Linked DNA regions of Allosaccharopolyspora coralli. The protein of the gene in region 2 binds, or shares a complex with, the protein of the main gene of each other region. Links are inferred from orthologs where the notes say so. Each region holds a gene or a part of one and is shown on either strand. Other genes may lie near its edges. The genes, in order: tig and rpsG.

The links.
Region 1: the proteins of rpsG (region 2) and tig are in contact, whole or in part, in a crystal structure (PDB 3GTY), measured with the Thermotoga maritima proteins. The link is inferred for Allosaccharopolyspora coralli from one-to-one orthologs. Residues at the interface, in WP_004081843.1 of Thermotoga maritima: Lys34, Lys52, Lys55, Glu59, Arg62, Gln63, Glu66, Asn67, Lys69, Val71, Arg95, Ala109, Lys110, Lys111, Gly112, Arg113, Pro114, Glu117, Glu121, Ile124, Ala125, Tyr127, Asn128, Asn129, Thr130, Gly131, Lys135, Asp139, Arg142, Met143; in WP_004081061.1 of Thermotoga maritima: Glu122, Val124, Val129, Leu130, Tyr133, Glu188, Gly259, Ile262, Tyr263, Glu266, Ser270, Glu273, Gln274, Glu277, Arg308, Gln311, Ile312, Ser315, Tyr316, Glu325, Arg329, Arg336, Leu363, Phe366, Trp367, Arg373, Leu377, Arg381, Leu384, Glu387.

Annotation. Positions count from the first base shown.
Region 1 is NZ_CP045929.1:1,308,351-1,320,583, forward strand. The notes cover bases 4,406-7,311. They hold tig (trigger factor), read left to right. Parts: upstream 4,406-5,099; coding sequence 5,100-6,524; downstream 6,525-7,311. Other genes in these bases: GIY23_RS06270 (sucrase ferredoxin), read right to left, coding at 4,406-4,887; GIY23_RS06280 (ATP-dependent Clp protease proteolytic subunit), read left to right, coding at 6,843-7,311. Outside these bases: GIY23_RS06230 (MBL fold metallo-hydrolase), read right to left, coding at 1-114; GIY23_RS06235 (MFS transporter), read right to left, coding at 150-1,496; GIY23_RS06240 (MarR family winged helix-turn-helix transcriptional regulator), read right to left, coding at 1,979-2,566; GIY23_RS06245 (VOC family protein), read left to right, coding at 2,700-3,089; GIY23_RS22955 (VOC family protein), read left to right, coding at 3,082-3,255; GIY23_RS06265 (hypothetical protein), read left to right, coding at 3,743-3,931; more of GIY23_RS06270, read right to left, coding at 3,949-4,405; more of GIY23_RS06280, read left to right, coding at 7,312-7,421; GIY23_RS06285 (ATP-dependent Clp protease proteolytic subunit), read left to right, coding at 7,476-8,105; ATP-dependent Clp protease ATP-binding subunit ClpX, read left to right, coding at 8,322-9,608; GIY23_RS06295 (RBBP9/YdeN family alpha/beta hydrolase), read left to right, coding at 9,726-10,367; GIY23_RS06300 (alpha/beta hydrolase), read right to left, coding at 10,449-11,339; formate dehydrogenase accessory sulfurtransferase FdhD, read right to left, coding at 11,357-12,233. UniProt on the Bacillus subtilis protein: Involved in protein export. Acts as a chaperone by maintaining the newly synthesized protein in an open conformation. Functions as a peptidyl-prolyl cis-trans isomerase.
Region 2 is NZ_CP045929.1:4,338,882-4,347,774, forward strand. Bases 1,733-4,708 are described here. They hold rpsG (30S ribosomal protein S7), read right to left. Parts: upstream 3,468-4,708; coding sequence 2,997-3,467; downstream 1,733-2,996. Other genes in these bases: fusA (elongation factor G), read right to left, coding at 1,733-2,920; rpsL (30S ribosomal protein S12), read right to left, coding at 3,467-3,841; GIY23_RS20260 (ADP-ribosylglycohydrolase family protein), read right to left, coding at 4,372-4,708. Outside these bases: tuf (elongation factor Tu), read right to left, coding at 1-567; more of fusA, read right to left, coding at 818-1,732; more of GIY23_RS20260, read right to left, coding at 4,709-7,692; GIY23_RS20265 (DUF6319 family protein), read left to right, coding at 7,976-8,389; GIY23_RS20270 (YbaB/EbfC family nucleoid-associated protein), read left to right, coding at 8,518-8,893.

The DNA.
Region 1 (12,233 bases), 3.0 Mb from region 2 along the record:
CGCTCCGATGTTGGGGTCGCCCTCGGCGGTCAGCGCGTAGACGCCGTCGGCGAGGACTTCCAGCGTCTGTTCCTTGGCGGCGGTGTCGGCGGAGGAGGCGAACGGTTTGGCCATCGGGATCGTTCCTTTCGTACGGAGGGAGGTGGTGTTCAGTCGGTGGCGAGGACGAAAGCCTCGCGTTCGGCGGCAGGCCGTTCCCGCAGCGCGAGCACGGCGGCCAACGTGACCAGGCAGGTCGCGAGCATGTAGCCGGAGACGGACAGCGAGGTGCCGGTGACGTCGATCAGCCAGGTCGCCACCATCGGGGCGAATCCGCCGCCGAGGATGGCGCCGAAGGCGTAGGCGAACGAGACGCCGCTGTAGCGGATCGGCGTGGGGAACAGTTCGGCGTAGGTGGCGGCCTGCTGCCCGTACGTCAGGCCGAGTCCGAACCCGAGCGTGACCACGGCTAGCAGCATCAACGGCAGTGAGGCGGTGTCGATGAGCAGGAAGAACGGGATGCTCCACACGCCAAGCGCGAGCGTGCCGAGGAGGTAGGTGTGCCGTCGTCCCCAGCGGTCCGACCAGTGTCCGGCCAGCAGGGTGAACACTCCCCACGAGACGGCCCCGACCATGCCGACGAACAGCATCGTCGAGCTCTCCAGGTCGAGTTGGCGCGTGCCGTAGGAGGTCAGGAACGCGATCAGGATGTAGCCGATCATGTTGTTCGCGATGAACAGGCCGATCGCGACGACGAGTTCGCGTGAGTTCGAGCGGAACACCTCAGTCAGCGGGGCCGAGCGCCGCTCGCGCCGTTCGCGGAGCTCGGTGAACACCGGGCTCTCGGAGACCTTGGCGCGCACGAAGAATCCGACGGCGATGAGCACGACCGACAGCAGGAACGGCACCCGCCATCCCCAGGCCTGGAACTGCTCGGGCGTGGTGATCGCGGTGACGGTGAACAACACCAGGTTGGCCAGCAGCAACCCGATCGGGACGCCGATCTGCGGGAAGGAGCCGAAGAAGCCGCGTCGCCCGGGACTGGCGTGCTCGACGGACATCAGTGCGGCACCGCCCCATTCGCCGCCTGCGGAGAATCCCTGCACCAGGCGCAGCAGGACGAGCAGGATCGGTGCCGCGACGCCGATCGTCTGGTACCCGGGCAGCAGGCCGACTCCCACGGTCGCCCCGCCCATCATCAGCAGCGTGACGACCAGCACGATCTTGCGGCCGAACCGGTCACCGAGGTGCCCGGCCACGACGCTGCCCAGAGGGCGGGCGATGAAGCTGACACCGAGGGTGGCGAAGGCCGCGAGCAGCCCTGCCGTTCCGTCGAGTGCCGGGAAGAACAGATCGCCGAAGACCATGCCTGCGGCCGAGGCGTAGATGAAGAAGTCGTACCACTCGATGGTGGTACCCACGAGGCTCGCGCCGACGACGCGGCGGAGCTGGCTGCCGGAGGCGCTCGGCGGCGGTGTCGCCGCCGGCTCGGAGGACGCATGGGGAACGCTGCTCATCGGGGCCCTTCCCGTCGTGCGGGCGGCTTCCGGCTTCGGACTCGGAAACCAATCAAAGGTTTGACAAACGGAGGAAAGCACAGAGAGCTGCGTCACACCAGAGCCCGGCGAACCTGTGACCATTCAGATAGACGTGATGTCCGTCACAGCGAACGGGCGGTTTCGCGAGTTCAGGGCAGGACAGGCGCCTCAGCTCGAGGCGGTGCGCCATGAGGCGAACGGCACTTTCGCCCCACCACACGAGGCCAAAGTGCCGTTCGCTCCGCGCGCTGCCGGCAAGGGGTGGCAAATTCGCGCGAATTTGCCACCCCGCTGTCCACAGGGGGTGGAGTTGTCCCCACTCGGGCGGGTGGTGCTGGGGTTCAGCGCCGGCCGGCGAGGCAAGCGTCGACGTGGTGTAGGGCGTTACCTGATGTCGACGATCCGGCAGCTCGTCGTGAGGTGAGGGGTCCGCTACGGAACCGCCAACCCGCGCGCCTTCATCAGGACCGGTGGCTGACCCAGTTCGCCGTCTGCGCGGCGGAGGCCAGCTTCGTCAGAAGCACGTTCAGCGTGGCGACCTCGTCCGCTGTGAGAAGGCCCGCCCACTCCGCTTCACGAGCGTTGTGCGCCTGGAACGTCGACTCCAACCGCTCGGTGCCTTCGTCCGTCAGCGAGAGCACCACGGCGCGACGGTCGCGATCGGCCGGCGTGCTCCGCACCAGTCCGGACGCGCTGAGCGTCTTCGACAGGCTCGACACCGCCGCGCGGCTCATCCCGGTGAGTTCAGCGGCCCGGCTGGATTCCTGCGGCCCGCTCGCCCAGAGCGTGAACACCAGGCGGAACGCCGACCAGCTCCACCCGGCGGGCCGGTGGACGGTCGACTCCAGGTCGTAGACGACGGTGTTCGCCACACGGTGCAGCAACAACACCATCGTCATCGCGGCACGGTCGACGTCCGGCAGTCGCTCCGCCGTGCGTCCGAGCGCCCTTTCCACGACGGGAAGGGCCCCGCGCGGGGTGTCCTCGAACACCGGGTCGACCCGGTCGGCGTCGTCGCGGTCCGATCCGCCGTCCTGGGCTTGAGACATGGCCCGATGGTAGGCGCGACGTGATCGCCGAGCCCGGACGCGCCGACGACGCACTCGGCCGTCCACTTCGGGCAGTGTCGTGTTCGGCCTGTCTTGATCGGCCCCGTCGCGTACCTCTCGCTAGTGTGTCCCTGTGAAGCTGAGCTGGGAAGCACTGACGATCGACGCCCGCGACCCTTCGGCCTGCGCTCACTGGTGGGCCGAAACCCTCGGCTGGGAGGTCGTCTCCGAAACGTCGGCCGGAGTGGAAGTGCGTTGCCCTGGCAGCGCGACGGCGAGCTTGTTCTTCGTCCCGGTTACGGACGAGAAGATCACCAAGAATCGGCTCCACCTCGATCTTTATGCGGAGGACCAGGCCGCGGCCGTGGAACAGCTGCGAGCTCGTGGAGCGGAACGTGTCGACATCGGTCAGGGCGAGGACGCCGACTGCGTAGTCCTCCGCGACCCGGAAGGCAACGAGTTCTGCCTGCTGGAACCTCGCGAGGGTGCCGACACCATCGACCCGGAGGAACATCGTGCCTGAGCTGCAGAAGCTGACCCCGTTCCTAATGTTTCAGAAGGGCGACGCGGAGGCGGCGGACGGCGGCAACCCGCTGATGCCGTTGGACGACTACGGCTTCGGCTCGTTCGGCTGGACCAGTGACCGGTTCGGTGTGTCCTGGCAGCTGAGCCTCGCAAATGAGGCGTGAGCCTTTTTGGTGGTCATAGCAACCAAAAAGACTCACGCGCTGGTCGGAGCGGGCGACGGGAATCGAACCCGCGTAGCCAGTTTGGAAGACTGGGGCTCTACCATTGAGCTACGCCCGCGTGCAGGGCTTCTCCGAGTGGTCCGGTTGGCCGGGGCTCGGTTGACCTTGCGGGACCCAGCTTAACGGGTCGGGGTAGGCTCCTTGCAACGCACCCGGGTATTCGGGTGCGGACGGGGCGCGACCGGGGTGTGGCGCAGTTTGGTAGCGCACTCGCTTTGGGTGCGAGGGGTCGTGGGTTCAAATCCCGCCACCCCGACGGTCGACGGGTCGGTCATCCGCCACGCGGGTGGCCGATTCCTCATTTCGGCCCTTGTGAGCTGCGATTTCGCTGATGTTCTCCGGCGGTCGGCTGGTCTCGGCTGATTCCTCGTGTGCTGCGACGGAGCGCTGCGGTAACGGTTTGTGCTGCGGTTTCGATGACTCGAACGTGCAGCAAGAGGTTTCGCCCGTTCCCTCGGCGACGTCGGCCCGACTGGTGCGCCCTGCGGTCGTCGTGGTGGCCGCGCTCGCTGTCGTCGCAGCGGCATTGATCGCGGTGTCCGTTCTGGTGGAAACCCCCGACGGCTCGGGCACGCGGTTGCCTGGCGAGGTCGTGACGGCCGTCGCGCCGAACTGATCCGGGGCGGACCGCCGTCATTCGGCGTCGATGCGTTCGACGTGATGAGTCGCCGGGTGCCCCGCGGCTTTGCCGCAGCTGGACGGCCGGGCCGGGTGAAGGTGCTCCGTCCGGGTCGTGACCTCCCACCGGCGTCCGTCCTGATGGGCGATCCGCACGACTCCGTCGTGCTCGCCGAGGACGTCGACGGCGTCGGCGAGGTGCTCGCCGAGCCGGGCGCGCACGGCGAGTTCGGCGGCCTGCGCGGGTTGGCTCCACGTCGCGCGACCCCGGCAGTGGTCGAGGACGACCTTGCCTGCGCTCGCCGACGACAGCACGGCGTCGGCGAGCCGGGCGTCGAACCGCCCGTAGGTGTAGCCGCTGGGGAGGACGACGGCGGCGGGCGCGAACCGGTGACCGCCGGTGTGCGTGGTCTCCCACACGACGCCCGCGTGCCGGGGGCCGAGCTCGGCGATGAGCGTTCGTCCGTGCACCGCGCAACACAGATCGCGTCGGCCGTTGGTGCAGACCAGCAGCACGGGCTCGGGAGCGTGGCGGCCCCAGTCCTGGTGGTCCCCGCGAGCGAGAGCGTCGAAGTCGAGATCCAGCAGCTCGTCGGGTGCGGCCACCTGCGTCGTGCGCAGCCAGCCCTCGCGCGGGTGGGTGCGCGCGAGGTAGACCTGGCGAGCCGTCCCGGGCCCCGTGTCGGGGTGCCGTCCGGGTCGCCGGATGAGCTGAACGCGGATCCCGGCCGCTGCTGCGCGTCCGGCGATCGCCGCGCCGACGTCGGGATCCAAGCGGCTCTCGTGCAGCGCATCGGGACCCCACGGCCCGCGTTGCTCCAGGCACAGCCACGTCGGTGCGACGGCGGCCGTACCCGGAAGCGGCTCGCCGAGTCCGGCCGACAGCGCCGAGCAGGTGTCCGCGCAGCCCGCCGCAGCTGCGCTGCCTGCGATGTTGCTGCTGCCGGACTCCACATCCCCACTGAAGCACGCCCTCGCACGGTCGGACGCGCCGGGCGTCGGGAGGCCGTGCTCCGGTGCCGTGGCAACCCCCGACCGGGCACTCGAGTGCGACGAAATAGACTCGGAGGTCAGCCCGGCGTCGACGGAGCACGAGTCGGCACGTCCGCCCGTCCGCTCCCACCGGCACCGCCGGGACCGCAAGCACGTTCGTACTAGGAGACCACGTGAAGAGCACCGTCGAGCACCTCAGCCCGACGCGCGTCCGGTTCAACGTCGAGGTGCCGTTCGACGAGCTCAAGCCGAACTTCGACGCCGCGTACAAGGAACTGGCCCAGCAGGTCCGCATCCCGGGTTTCCGCCCCGGCAAGGTGCCTGCCAAGGTGCTGGAGAGCCGTATCGGCCGGGCACCCGTGCTCGACCAGGTCATCAACGACGCGGTGCCCTCCAAGTACCTCGAAGCGGTGAACTCCTCGGAGGTCCGCACCCTGGGCCGCCCCGAGATCCAGGTCACCAAGATCGAGGACGGCGACGAGGTCGCGTTCACCGCCGAGGTCGACGTCCGGCCCGAGATCACCCTGCCCGCCTTCGGTGAGCTGTCGGTGTCGGTGGAGGACGTCGAGGTCACCGAGGACGAGGTTCAGGAGCAGCTCGACGAGCTGCGCGCCCGCTTCGGCACTCTCACCGGGGTGGAGCGCCCTGCGCAGCACGGCGACTTCGTCAGCATCGACCTCTCCGCGACCGTCGACGGCCAGGAGGTGCCGGAGGCGCAGACCAGCGGGCTCTCGTACGAGATCGGGTCCGGCCAGCTCGTCGACGGCATCGACGACGCGCTCATCGGCGGCAACGAGGGCGAGACCCACACGTTCACCACGAACCTGGTCGCAGGCGAGTACGCCGGACGTGACGCCGAGGTGAGCGTGACGCTCGAGTCGGTCAAGGAGCGCCAGCTCCCCGAGGCCGACGACGAGTTCGCCCAGATGGCCAGCGAGTTCGACACCGCCGAGGAGCTGCTGGCGGACCTGCGCGAACGCCTCGGGCGTGTCAAGCGCATGCAGCAGGGCATGGAGGCCAGGGACAAGATCCTCGACGTGCTGCTGGAAACCACGGACGTTCCGCTGCCAGAGGGTGTCGTCGAGTCCGAGGTCGAGGCCCGCACGGAGGACGCGATGCAGGGCTTCGAAGGTGACGACGAGCGTTTCGCAGAGCACCTCAAGAGCCAGGACTCGTCGCGGGAGCAGTTCGACGCCGACACCCGCTCCGAGTCGGAGAAGGCGGTCCGAACCCAGCTCATCCTGGACACCATCGCCGACACCGAGGGCGTCGAGGTCTCGGACAACGAGCTCACCGAGCGGATCATCTACCAGGCGCAGCAGTTCGGCGTGAGCCCGGACCAGTTCGTCCAGCACGCCCAGCAGTCGGGTCAGCTCGGCGCGATCTACGCCGACGTGCGGCGCAGCAAGGCGCTGTTCTCGGTCGTGCGCCAGGCCACCGTCACGGACGCTTCCGACAACGCGTTGGACCTCGACGCCCTGTTCGGCACCGAGTCCGACGAGAGCGGTGAGGCGGACGAGGCGGCGGAGTCCGGTGACAACGGTGAGGCCGACGGCGACTCCGACCAGAAGAGCACCGCCGGTTCCGCGGCGGAATGACTTGGGCGGTTCCACCGCGGTGGACCTGCGCGGTTCCACCGCGAAGTGGGACGCGGCGAGCCGTTGTGAGCTGAGAGCGAAAACGGGCGGTACCGGGAAGCTGGTGCCGCCCGTTTTCGTTAGGGTCGTGAGTAACGGATCATCCGCTCACCGCCCGTGGTGATCGTGTGGGTGCGGCCCTCGTTCCGGGACGTACCGATCCTCAAGCACAGACGACATCCCAGAGCTGTCCCGGCCGGACCGATCCGCGGCCGGGTCCACTGTGGAAGAAGGCAGGGAGACGTGACGCAGCACCTGACCGACGCGCAGACACCGCAGATGCGCTCGGCACCCAACGGACTCTCGCTCAACGACTCGGTGTACGAGCGGTTGCTGCGGGAGCGCATCATCGTCCTCGGGGCGCAGGTGGAAGACACCATCGCCAACCAGATCTGCTCGCAGTTGCTGCTGCTGGCCGCCGAAGATCCGGACCGTGACATCTCGCTGTACATCAACTCGCCGGGCGGATCGGTCACCGCGGGCATGGCGATCTACGACACCATGCAGCTGGTGCGGCCGGACATCACCACCGTGGCGATGGGATTCGCGGCCTCGATGGGGCAGTTCCTGCTCTCGGCCGGTGCTCGGGGCAAGCGCTTCGCGCTGCCGCACGCCCGGATCATGATGCACCAGCCGTCCGCCGGCCTCGGGGGTACGGCCTCCGACATCGCCATCCAGGCCGAGGTCTTCTCCAAGCACAAGCTGGAGATGGCGCAGCTGATCGCCGAGCAGACCGGCCAGACCGTGGACAAGATCACCGCCGACTCCGACCGCGACCGGTGGTTCACGGCCGAGGAGGCCAGGGACTACGGCTTCGTCGACCACATCGCCACCGCCGCCAACCTGCCGTCGAGCTGATCGGGCGCCCGAGCACAGGGTCCGCACGATCACGATCAACGAGGAGTCACCGACGTGAGCTCATTCCAGCTTCCGCAGTCCCGGTACGTGCTGCCGTCGTTCGTCGAACGCACCGCGTACGGAGTCAAGGAATCCAACCCGTACAACAAGCTGTTCGAGGAGCGCATCGTGTTCCTCGGCGTCCAGGTCGACGACGCCTCGGCCAACGACGTCATGGCGCAGCTGCTGTTCCTGGAGTCCGACGACCCGGACCGGGAGATCCAGATCTACATCAACTCTCCCGGCGGGTCGTTCACGGCGCTGATGGCGATCTACGACACCATCCAGTACGTCCGCCCGGACGTGCGCACCATCTGCCTCGGGCAGGCCGCCTCGGCCGCCGCGGTGATCCTGGGCGCGGGCACGAAGGGCAAGCGCCTGGCGCTGCCGAACTCGCGGATCCTGATCCACCAGCCCTCCACCGAGGGCATCTACGGCCAGGTCTCCGACCTCGAGATCCAGGCCAACGAGGTGCAGCGGATGCGCGACCTGATGGAGGCGACGATCGCCCAGCACACCGGCAAGCCGCAGGACGAGATCCGCAAGGACGTCGAGCGGGACAAGATCCTCACCGCCCAGCAGGCTCTCGAGTACGGGCTGGTCGACGAGGTTCTTCCGTACCGGAAGCTCTCGGCCCAGACGTAACGAACGGGCGGGACGACACGCCCGGACGTCACGGGAGCCAGCATCCGGGAGGGTGCGGCGAGACTGTGACCCTTGCAGGGAGTCCGGTGTTCGAGCACCGGCTACCACCGGGTCACAGTCTCCCCGAACCCGGGCAACGGCAGGTACCGTCGAGGACGGCATACACGGTCAGGCACCGATATCGACGCGGTGCCGGAGGGGACGAGGTCAGCGGTCATGGCACGTATCGGTGACGGCGGCGACCTGCTGAAGTGCTCCTTCTGCGGGAAGAGCCAGAAGCAGGTCAAGAAACTCATCGCCGGTCCCGGCGTGTACATCTGCGACGAGTGCATCGATCTCTGCAACGAGATCATCGAGGAGGAGCTCGCCGAGGCGGGCGAGGTCAAACTCGACGAGCTGCCCAAGCCCAGCGAGATCCACGATTTCCTCGACCAGTACGTCATCGGCCAGGATCCCGCGAAACGCAATCTCTCGGTCGCCGTCTACAACCACTACAAGCGCATCCAGGCCGGAGAGCGCACCAGTGGCCGGGACAGCCGTGAAGAGAACGTCGAGCTGATGAAGTCGAACATCCTCATGCTCGGCCCGACCGGCTGCGGTAAGACCTATCTGGCGCAGACCTTGGCGAAGATGCTCAACGTGCCCTTCGCCATCGCCGACGCCACGGCCCTCACCGAGGCGGGCTACGTCGGCGAGGACGTTGAGAACATCCTGCTCAAGCTGATCCAGGCCGCCGACTACGACGTCAAGCGTGCCGAGACGGGCATCATCTACATCGACGAGGTCGACAAGATCGCCCGCAAGAGCGAGAACCCGTCGATCACCCGGGACGTGTCGGGTGAGGGTGTGCAGCAGGCGCTGCTGAAGATTCTGGAGGGCACCAGCGCCAGCGTTCCGCCGCAGGGCGGCCGCAAGCATCCGCACCAGGAGTTCATCCAGATCGACACGACGAACGTCCTGTTCATCGTGGCGGGCGCGTTCGCCGGGCTGGAGAAGATCGTCGAGGACCGGGTCGGCAAGCACAGCGTCGGATTCGGCGCCGACCTGCGGTCCAAGGCGCAGGCGGACGAGACGGATCACTTCGCCGACGTGATGCCCGAGGACCTCATCAAGTTCGGCCTGATCCCCGAGTTCATCGGCCGGCTGCCCACCGTGGCGAGCGTGACGAACCTCGACAAGGAATCGCTCGTCCAGATCCTCACCGAGCCGCGCAACGCACTGATCAAGCAGTACAAGCGCCTGTTCGAGCTCGACAACGTGGAGCTGGAGTTCACCAAGACCGCGCTGGAGGCGATCGCCGATCAGGCGATCCTGCGCGGTACGGGCGCTCGCGGGCTCCGCGCGATCCTCGAAGAGGTGCTGTTGCCGGTGATGTACGACATTCCGAGCCGGTCGGACGTGGCCAAGGTCGTCATCACCGAGCAGACGGTCCGCGAGAACGTCAACCCGACGATCGTGGCTCGGCAGGCGTCGCGGCGGGAACGTCGCGAGAAGTCCGCCTGAGTCCACGTTGCGCAGGTGAACGCTAGCCCTGCCTTGGTGCGCGAGGGGCTGGTGGTGCGCGCCTTCCCGTTGGATGATCATGGTGGGACACGACCGTCACAGAGGGGGAGCGGCGCCATGAGCCGGACACAGGTCCTCCTGATCCCTGACCGCTCGGACGTGGGGCCGTGGCACTGGATGCGGTGGCTGGTTCGCGAGCTGGATCATCACGAGGGCGCCGCGGCTGAAGTGGTCGGCGTCGGTCGTGCTCCTCGACCGGAGTGGGACGAGGGCGTTGCCGCGTTGCGGGCCGCGTTGTCCTCGGTGGCCGACGACGCTCACGTGGTGGTGGCCGCACAGGGCAACGCGGCCGCGTTGTGGCTGCAGCACGCGGCCACCGTGGACACGGATGCGCGTCGGGCGGACCAGGTGCTGTTGGTGGCGCCACCCGAGCCGTCGCGACGGGGACCCGCCGCTCGTGGTGTGATCCCGTACCCGGTCGACGCTCACGCGCTGCGCCGCGCGGCGGGAGTGACCCGACTGGTGGCGGGCTCGGGTGATCCCACGTTGCCGCTGTCGAGTGCGCACGCACTGGCGGACGCGTTGCAGGTGGAATTGGACGTGATCCCGGACGGTGAGCGGCTCGACACGGCGGCGGGGTACGGCCGATGGCCGTCGGCATTGCGCTGGGCGCTCTACGGGACCGTGCCGTTGCTGGACCGGTTCGACGGCGAGGTCCACACGGTCGGTTATCTGCCTGGCAAGTTGCGGCCGGCCTGAGAACTTCTTTCAGAAGGGCGCAAGCTCAGCGTCCTTCTCGCTGCGGGATCGATTCGCGAGTAGCGCGCAAGGCCCCTCGAGTCACTCTCGGCGGAGGCGCTGGCCTTGCGCGTGGGCGCCGGTGAACCGGACGGCCTCGGGAAGCGCCTTCCGGTAGTAGCGGCTGTTGTGTCCGCCGGGTGTTGTGGAGGCGAACTCGGGGTCGGCGAGTTCGATGAAGCGCCGGGTCCCCTTGATGAACCGGTCCCGAGTGCCGCACCAGACCCCGAGGGAGACACCGTCGAGGGCGTCGACGTGGCGCAGCGGGTCGATCTCGGCCCATTCGGCCTCGTCGGCGAACGCGCGGCGTTTGCGCATGTCCGACCAGTTGGTGAGGAGTGCGGGCGCGATGACCGATGTGGTCCGGAGGGGGCTGCCGAGTTCGTTCCGTCGGCGGGCGTACACCAGGGAACCGAAACCGCCCATGGACATGCCGATGGTGGCGAACGGGAGCCCGTCGGCCCCGCCGAGGTTGCGTTCGGCGAGCCAGCGCGGCACCTCGTCGAGCAGCATCCACATCGGATCGTCGCCGTCGCGGTGGTGCCAGTAGCTGTTTCCGCCGCCGTCGACGGAGAGGATCGCGTACGGGGGGATCTTGCCCGACCGGACACTGTTGCTGAGCCAGTCGGGGACGCCGGCCGCCGCGTTCCGCGCGTCGCCCCACCGGCCGTGCAGCATGAGGCAGGTGGGCAGCCGTGCCCGGTCCACTCCCTCCGGGTACATCAGGACGAGGTCGACTTCACGGTTCCGGGCCACGGAGTGCACCCGTTCGAGCGAGACGTTGTTGCGGTTCGCGAACGCTTCGACTTCCCCGGGGCCGGAAGCCGCCGTGGTGTCACTGCCGAGACCGGTGACCAGGGCCGCGGAGCCTGCGACTCCGGTGGTGAGCATCGTGCGACGGGACACCATCCGGGTGCGCTGCTCGCGCGTCATGCCACCTCTCCCTCGAATCACTGCTGCGGACCGTCCGGGGGCATGCCGTGGGCGGCGCCGTGCCCGTCCTGGCCCGCGTCCACGCTACCGGTTCCGATGTGCTCCGCGCTCACCCGCTGATGGCCGGTGTAGAGGTTCATCGAACGGCCACGAAGAAATCCGACAAGCGTCATCCCTTGGTCCTCGGCGAGTTCCACGGCGAGGGAAGATGGAGCGGAGACGGCGGCGAGCGTGCTCACACCCGCCATCGCGGCCTTCTGCACCAGCTCGAACGACGCGCGCCCGGACACGAGCAACACGGTCTTCGTGAGCGGGACGCGCCCGTCGAGAAATGCCCATCCGAGGACCTTGTCGACGGCGTTGTGCCTGCCGACGTCCTCGCGGGCGGCGAGCAACGTGCCGGACGCGTCGAAGAGCCCGGCCGCGTGCAGTCCGCCGGTGCGGTCGAACACGCGCTGGGCATCCCGCAGCGTGTCGGGCAGCCCGGCGAGGGTCTCGGCGTCGATGACGAGGGGGTCCTCGGCAGGGGAGTGGTTCGTGGTGAGACGGACCGAGTCCAGGGCGGCTTTGCCGCACACGCCGCAGGATGACGTCGTGTAGAAGTTCCGTTCGACGGAGGTGTCCGGTGGCGCGACGTGCGGCGCGAGGTGGAGGTCGAGGACGTTGTAGGTGTTGCGCCCGTCGGGTCCGGGGCTGTCGCAGTAGCGCGCGGTGGCGACGTCGCCGGACGCGAGCACGACTCCTTCGGTGAGCAGGAACCCGTGGGCGAGTTCGATGTCGTGCCCTGGTGTGCGCATCGTCACGCTCAGCGCTCGCGAGTCGATGCGCAGTTCCAGCGGCTCTTCGGCGGCGAGCGTGTCGGGACGGTCCCGGCTCCCTCGGTCATCGATCCGT
Region 2 (8,893 bases):
GGAGCCCCACTCCGCGTCGCCCTCGAGCGCCTTGAGCGCGGAGACACGCACGACCGGCACGTCGTCACCCGGGAAGTCCTGCTCCGAGAGAAGCTCACGGACCTCCATCTCGACGAGCTCCATGATCTCCTCGTCGTCGACCATGTCGGCCTTGTTCAGTGCGACGAGGATGTAGGGCACGCCGACCTGACGGGCGAGCAGCACGTGCTCACGGGTCTGCGGCATCGGGCCGTCGGTGGCGGCGACCACGAGGATCGCACCGTCCATCTGAGCGGCACCGGTGATCATGTTCTTCACGTAGTCGGCGTGACCGGGGGCGTCGACGTGTGCGTAGTGACGCTTCTCGGTCTGGTACTCGACGTGCGCGATCTGGATCGTGATGCCGCGCTGCTTCTCTTCCGGCGCCTTGTCGATCTCGTCGAACGGCGTGTACGGATTCAGCTCCGGGTGATTGTCGTGCAGGACCTTGGTGATCGCCGCGGTCAGCGTCGTCTTGCCGTGGTCAACGTGACCGATGGTCCCGATGTTGACGTGCGGCTTGTCCCTCTCGAACTTCGCCTTCGCCACTGGATTGTCCTCCTGGACTTGTGTTCTCTTTCCGCCGTACGAACCCCGCGTTGATCGCGGAGAAGCTGTGCCAGGCGGAGTCCTGTCGGGTTGGCAACGGGCCGGCACCTCGTCGTCGAGTGCTCACCGGAGTCGGAACCGGCCCCTCACCGAACTACAGGGGATCACTCCCCGTTGCCTACGCAGTGTTGACGCGGCACGTCGGTCCTGCTCGACCCCGGGAGAGTTCCCCCACTGCTACGCAGTGGTGTCACTCACCCGTAGCCTTCGCAATGATCTCCTTCGCCACGTTCGCGGGAACCTCGGCGTAGGAGTCGAACTGCATCGAGTAGTTCGCACGACCCTGCGTCTTCGAACGCAGGTCGCCGATGTACCCGAACATCTCGGACAGCGGTACGAGCGCCTTGACGACGCGGGTCCCACTGCGCTCCTCCATGGACTGAACGTGTCCACGACGGGAGTTCAAGTCGCCGATGACCTCACCCATGTACTCCTCGGGAGTGGTCACCTCGACGGCCATCATCGGCTCGAGCAGCGCGGGGGACGCCTTCTGGGAGGCCTCCTTCAGCGCGATCGAGCCCGCGACCTTGAACGCCATTTCCGAGGAGTCGACCTCGTGGTACTGGCCGTCCAACAGGGTCACCTTGAGCCCGACGAGCGGGTAGCCGGCCAGCACGCCGTACTGCATGGCGTCCTGGGCACCCTGGTCGACCGACGGGATGTACTCGCGCGGAACGCGGCCACCGGTGACCTCGTTCTTGAACTCGTACGTCGCGCTCTCGTTGGTCTGCTCGATGGGCTCGAGCTTGATGATCACACGCGCGAACTGACCGGAACCACCGGTCTGCTTCTTGTGCGTGTACTCGTACTTGTCGATCGTCTTGCGGATCGTCTCGCGGTAGGCCACCTGCGGCTTACCGATGTTCGCCTCGACCTTGAAGTCGGTCTTCATCCGGTTGACGAGCACCTCGAGGTGCAGCTCGCCCATACCCTCGATGATCGTCTGACCGGTCTCCTCGTCGTGGTTGACCCGGAAGGTCGGGTCCTCCTCGGCGAGCTTCTGGATGGCCGTGGACAGCTTCTCCTGGTCGGCCTTGGTCTTCGGCTCGATGGCGACCTTGATGACCGGCTCGGGGAAGCTCATCGACTCGAGCACGATCTGGTTCTGCGGGTCACAGAGGGTGTCACCGGTGGTGGTGTCCTTGAGCCCGACCACCGCGTAGATGTGGCCGGCCTGGGCCTCGTCGACCGGGTTCTCCTTGTTGGAGTGCATCTGGAAGAGCTTGCCGATGCGCTCCTTGCGCTCCCGCGTGGAGTTCATGATCTGCTGCGCCTGCGCCACCTTGCCGGAGTAGACCCGGATGTAGGTGAGCTTGCCGAAGAACGGGTGCACGGAGATCTTGGACACCAGCGCCGAGAACGGCTCCTCGGTGCTCGGCTTGCGCTCGGCCTGCGTCTCACCGTCGGTGAGCAGACCCTGCACCGGCGGAACGTCCAGCGGCGAGGGCAGGTACTCGACGACCGCGTCGAGCATCGGCTGCACGCCCTTGTTCTTGAAGGCGCTACCGCACAGCACGGGGAAGGCTTCCCTGTCGACGGTGAGCTTGCGGATGCCTGCCTTGATCTGCTCGGTGGTGAGTTCCTCACCGGCGAAGTAGGCCTCCATCAGCGCTTCGTCGCTCTCGGCGACGGCCTCGACGAGTTCCTCGCGGTACTTCGCGGCGGTCTCGGCGAGGTCGGCCGGGATGTCCTCGATCTCGTACTGCTCGCCCTTCTTGACGTCACCACGCCAGGTGAGCGCCTTCATGGCGACCAGGTCGACGACGCCCTCGAAGTCGGACTCCGACCCGATCGGCAGCTGCAGGACCAGCGGACGGGCACCGAGACGGTCCTTGATGGTCGAGACGGTGAAGTAGAAGTCCGCACCGAGCTTGTCCATCTTGTTGACGAAGCAGATGCGCGGAACCTCGTACTTGTCCGCCTGCCGCCAGACCTGCTCGGACTGCGGCTCGACACCCTCCTTGCCGTCGAAGACGGCGACCGCACCGTCGAGGACGCGCAGCGAGCGCTCCACCTCGACGGTGAAGTCGACGTGCCCCGGGGTGTCGATGATGTTGATCTGGTGGTCGCCCCAGAAGGTCGTGGTAGCAGCCGAGGTGATGGTGATACCCCGCTTCTGCTCCTCTTCCATCCAGTCCATCGTCGACGCACCGTCGTGCGTCTCGCCGAGCTTGTGGTTGATCCCCGTGTAGAAGAGGATCCGCTCGGTCGCGGTGGTCTTGCCCGCGTCGATGTGGGCCATGATGCCGATGTTGCGGACCTTGGTGAGGTCCGTCAGCACGTCGCGTGCCACGAGTTTCTTCCCCGTTCCTACAGCAGGTGTGAGCTGTCAGATCGGTGAGCCGAGGCGGGCAGGAGCCGACCCGGTGTCACCAGCGGTAGTGCGCGAAGGCCTTGTTGGACTCCGCCATCTTGTGCGTGTCTTCGCGCTTCTTGACGCTCGCGCCCAGACCGTTGCTCGCGTCCAGGAGCTCGTTGGTCAGACGCTCGATCATGGTCTTCTCCCGGCGCTGCCGCGAGTAGGTGACCAACCAGCGCAGGGCCAGCGTGGTGGAACGACCGGCGCGGACCTCGATCGGCACCTGGTAGGTCGCGCCACCGACGCGGCGGCTGCGGACCTCCAGGGTCGGCTTGACGTTGTCCAGCGCGCGCTTGAGCGTGACGACCGGATCGGTGCCGGTCTTCTCGCGGCAGCCTTCGAGCGCCGCGTAGACGATCTTCTCGGCCAACGAGCGCTTGCCGTCGACCAGGACCTTGTTCACCAGCTGGGTGACCAGCGGCGCGCCGTACACGGGGTCGGCGTTCAGCGGTCGCTTCGGGGCCGGTCCCTTACGGGGCATCAGCTCTTCTCCTTCTTCGCGCCGTAACGGCTGCGAGCCTGCTTGCGGTTCTTCACACCCTGCGTGTCGAGCGAACCGCGGATGATCTTGTAGCGCACGCCGGGGAGGTCCTTCACACGGCCGCCGCGAACGAGCACGATCGAGTGCTCCTGCAGGTTGTGACCCTCACCCGGGATGTAGGCCGTGACCTCGATACCGCTCGTGAGCTTCACACGGGCGACCTTGCGCAGGGCCGAGTTGGGCTTCTTCGGGGTGGTGGTGTACACGCGGGTGCACACGCCACGCCGCTGCGGGCTCCCCTTGAGCGCCGCGGTCTTGGTCTTCGCGACCTTGTCCTGGCGGCCCTTACGGACCAGCTGCTGGATGGTGGGCATGGACCGGCTTTCTTCTCAGCGTTCGCGTCGGTGTGGCGCCCGGACGGGCACCGTGTCGTGCCCTGGCGTCGAGCACCGGTAGGCACTGTGTACTTGGGCCCCCTGCACCACGAGGTCGGGCGTGTCGCCCTCTCCTCGGCCTTGCGGCGCTGATGGCGTCCCGCCGGGAAACACCCGTGGGGTTTCAGGAGGAGTCCGCACGGCCCGTCTCGCAGGACGCCCCCACGGCGACCGGCGGAACCGGTGTTCGCGAGCCTCGTCACGTCACGGGCATACGGATCGGCCCGATGGCTGTCGGGTCCGTTGGATAAAGATACCTGCCCCGTTCTGAGAGGGTCAAAACGGGGGTACCCACCAGCGATCCTACCTGGCTGACAGTCCGGCCACGGCTACGTGAGCTGCGGGGACGACGAGGCAGAGCTGCAGGCGGAGTCCGGGCTCGGCGGTCGCACTGTAACCCGAAACACCGCCGGAATCATGTCACCACCGCGCGAGAGCCGACGGCGCCACTCGCCGGCAGCCGGTCTCGGTCACCGGGGAGCGTCCTCCTGGGCCAACCCGTGGACGCGGCGCGGCGTCGGCTTCGGCGCCGGGAACTCACCCACCGCGTCGTCGGCGAACACCTCCGGAGCCGCGCCAGTGGTCGGGGCGGTCGGGGCGAGGCTTCGCGCAGGGTAACGGTGCCAGTCCTCTTGGCCGGCGCCGTCCAGCTCGGGGGCGAACTCGCCGGTACCGAACTCGGCGACACAGTCCAGCGCGAGCTGTTCGATCACCTCGCGCAGTTCCAGATCCACCAGCCAGTCGACCGGTAGCGCCGCCACACCCGTCAACGCACCGACGATGTTGCCGCAGATCGCGGCCGTGGAGTCGCTGTCGCCTGCGTGGTGCGCGGCGACGCGCAAGGCCAGCTCGACATCGTCCCCGCCGATCAACGCGGCACAGACGGCGATCGCGAGAGCCTGCTCGCCGACCCAACCGCCACCGAGCGTGTCGTGCAGCCGATCGGGTGCCGGCACCCCGTGCGACGCGAACTCGACAGCGGTTTCGAGCAGGGCGCTGGTCTCTTCGTGCCCTTCCCAGGTCTCCAGGACCTGGAGGGCGAGCCACACGCCGTCGTCGAGACTCCGGCCGAGCAGCGCCTGCTGCACGATCACCGCGAGCGCTCCTGCGGAGTGATACCCGGCGGGATGACTGTGGGTCAGAGCCGCCGTGCGCGCGGCGACGGCGAAGACCTCGGTCGGGTCGGTCGAGCACATCGCCGCCGGGGCGGCTCTCATGACCCCGCCACAACCCTTCGAGTCGTTGATCTTCTCCTCGAACGAACCGATCGGCGCCCCGTCCGCGAACCCGTGGAGCGCGGCGAAGACCGTCTTGCCCGGTCCCCTGGTGGCGAACAGGTCGGGCACACCGGCGAGCCAGCCGTCGGGCTCGGGGGTCCCATCGAGGAACGTCCCGGCCGCTTCGCGCCACGGGATGCCCTGGGTGTGCAGCCAGCGTTGGTACGCGAGGTGCACGTGCGGCAGGAGGTCGCCGTCGCCGTACTCGCGCGCAGCCATCCTGCCCCGGATGAGCCCCTCAGCGGTGTGCAGCGTCATCTGCGTGTCATCCGTGATCGCGCCCCGCACCCCGTAGGCCATCGGCAGTCCTCGGGGCTCGTCGCCGCCCCACTCGGCGGTGATCTGTGCGGGAGTGCGGAACTCGAGATTCGCACCGAGCGCGTCGCCGAGGGCGCCGCCGAGGAAGCAGCCGAGCACCCGCTCGGTGAACAACGGCTCGGCCCCGGCGCCCGTGTCGGCACCGGTGTCGGCGGAGTCGCCGGAAACGGCAGTGCCGGGCGCCGCCGCCGACTCGGCAGCGGCCGACGGGGTCGGTTCCTCCGGTTCGGGCGCTTCCATGGGGACCGGCGCGCGAGCCGGGGACACTGCGGATCCCGACGAGTCGGGATCCGGCGTGCCGGGCGTCTCGGCGGAAGACTCGCTCCGACCCGGGAGCACCGAGAGACCGGCGAGCGCGGGAACGTCGGCACGCCCGCGGGTGGGACGCCCCGGGAGGTCGACCGGCGTGGGAGTGTCCACTTCGGCCACCCCGTCGGCCGCGGCGTCCGTCCCCGGTGAAGCGTGGTCGCCCAGAATGGGGTTCTCGTCCGGAGTGACGCTGCGGTCGGCGACGGCGTCGTCAGCGGCAAGGCTGTCATCGGACGCGATGGTGTCGTCCGGCGCAGGATTCTCGTCCGGGACACGGCCGCCGGCTTGGGCCGCGTTCTCGGACCCGTTCGAGATGTCGTCCTTCACGGAAAAGTTCTCCGACACGGCTTCCGGTTCGGGGGCCACCAACTCGCGCGAACTCGAGTCCCCGACAGCGGCACGCTCGCCGTGAGCAGCCTCGAGGCCGGCGGCGTCGCAGTCGGCAGGCTCGGAGTCGGTGGCCGCCTCCGGCTGGAGGACGTGCTCGGGCCACGCGGGCGCCGACTCCTCGACCGGCCCGTCCCGGTACGCGGCGAACCGCATCGTGTCCTCTGTGGACGGGACGACCGAGTCCTCCGGCTCGGTGGCGGGAAAAGCAGGGCCGGCCTCGGGCGAGGCGTCGAACGGTGGTTCCGGCTCGGCGAGATCGGCGTCGAGCACGGGCAGCGTCATCGTCTGTTCCGGGTCGGAACTCGTCGCCTGAGCGCCGGCGAGTTCCGGTGCCGCCGTGCCGCCGACAGGACGAGCGGGTCGAGCGGGGTGGACGTACCGCTGTGCCCAATTTCCCGCCGCGGGCCGTACCTGCGGCGGGAAGGCTTTCACCGCGTCCGCCGCCAACGTGTCGACAACTTCCCGAAGTTCGAGATTGTCCAGCCATTCGGGGGGAATTCCACCCACGCCGAACCGCGCACCGGCCAGCTGGCCCGCCAGTGCGCCCGCCACGCTGCTGTCGCCGTTGGTTCGCATCCCCCATCGGACGGCGTCGAAGAAGTTCTGGCCGCTCACGACACCGGCTAGCGCACTGGCCACCTCACCGAGGCCACTGGCGGTGTCGAATCCGGGGTGGGGCTCGCCCGGGTGAGATCCGGTCGTCTCACCGAACCCGTTGGTGAGGACCGCGTCGACCGCGGCCCACGCGGACCATTCGTCGAACTCGGGTCGCGCCTCCAGCAGGTCCTCGATACGACTGGTCCTGTCGTTGCCGCACAAGGCTTCGACCAGTGGCACCCCGCGGACGAGCCTGCCGAGCAGCGTCGCCTGGAACGCCCCAGCCGCCATCACCGAGCGGGAGGTGGTCACGCGGGAGGCCAGATCTCGCGCGAGCGCGTTCGTCGTCGTGTCGTCGTGCGCCCACAACAGCGTCGGAGACAGGCACGCCACCAGGACCAGAGACTGCCGCGGGTCACGGGTCCACGTCACCGGCGTCGGGTGTCCGAGGGTGAAAGCGGCGACGTCGCGCACCGTGTTCCCGAGCGGGTTGCCGTGCGAGTAGAGCTCAGCGCGGTTCGTCAGCCACCCACTCGGTTCGAACCGCGCGCCAGGGAATCGCCGCATCGCCTGGCTTTTCGGCACGCCCTGCGTGTGCAGCCACGCCGCGAGGTTGGCCTCGACGATCTCGCGTGCGTCGCGGTCCAGGGTCCGCGCGCGGATGAGCCCCTCCAGTACGAACGCCGTGATCTGGGACACGTCCGTTCCGGAATGAGGCGCACCGTAACGACGCAGATACTCGGCGACGTCCCCGGCATCGGGACTCACCGCCATCTGGTCGATCGTCGCGTAGCGCACGACCGCACCGAGGGCATCGCCGACGGCCCCACCCAGCGCGGCGCCGACGAACCGCTCGGACCAGGTCACCTCGGGCCGTCCCGAGGTGGTGTTGTCGATCATCCCCAAGTCTCCTGTCACCGAGCCTGCGGCGTCACGGGATCGCACCGGGCGGAAGCGCGCATGGTGCCGCCGTGCCACCACATCAGTGGAATCGGTCGCTGCATCACCCATCGTGCCCGACGGTGATCTCGGAACGTCACGAGGCCGGGCAGTGCCTGATTCGCGCTGCCTGAACCACGGTTCCGGTTCGCCCCTCGCCTACGTCGAAGCGAGCCCGCACACCTGGAGGGGAACAGGTGTTCTATGGTTGCTCGGCACGTCACGAGAGCCCGAGGGAGCGCACATGAGCGACGAGCAGTCCACGCAGACACAGCCCGCCACGGAGCAGCCTGCCGCCGAACAGTCCGACACACCGGCGAGCGAGACCGCTGCCGCGCCCGCCGAGACTCCGAAGAAGCGCACCCGCAAGGCCAGCACTGCGCGCAAGACTCGCACCGTGGAACTGACGTTGACCGTCACCGGCACCCTCGACGGCGAGTGGCAGGCCGAACTGGTGCACTCCGGCAAACGGGTCGTCCAGGGTCTGCCCGTTCCCGCGTCCAGCGTGTCGAAAGCGGCCGCCGAGCTGCACGGCGACATCTCCGAGGCGATCGAGAGCGTCCTGTCGCAGGCCCGGGAACAGCACGAAGCCAAGCTCGCCGAGCTCGAAGCCGAGGTCGAACGGGTCCGCAAGGCCCTCTCCGACCTGGAAAGCTGAGCCGCGCGACTGCCCGCGCCCTCGTCATTTCGGGACTCGCCGCGCCGTACGCACCGAAGTGCACAGTCCTGCACAGCTCGCGGTCGGATTTCTCGAATCCACACACGATCGATGTCGGATTCGAGAAGATGTCTCGACGCCATCCGCCCGACCACGACATGGGGCCGCACATGCCAGGACTGGAAGACATGCAGCGCAAACTCGACGCGCTCAAAGCGACCGCCGAGCGCGCCGAGAGCCAGCAGGGCGATCTCGCGCGGATGCGCGAGGAGATCACCGCGATCGAGGAGAGCGCGACCTCGTCCGACAAGACGGTGACCGTGACCGCCGGCCCGGGCGGTGCGGTGACGAACGTCAGCTTCACCCAGGAAGCGATGCGGCTCTCCGCCATCCAGCTGTCGAGCACCGTGATGAGCACGCTGCGGCAGGCCGTCGCCGCCGCCGCCCGCAAGCAGGCCGAGATCGTGCAGGGCCACGTTCCCGAGGGCGACGTTCTCGAACGCG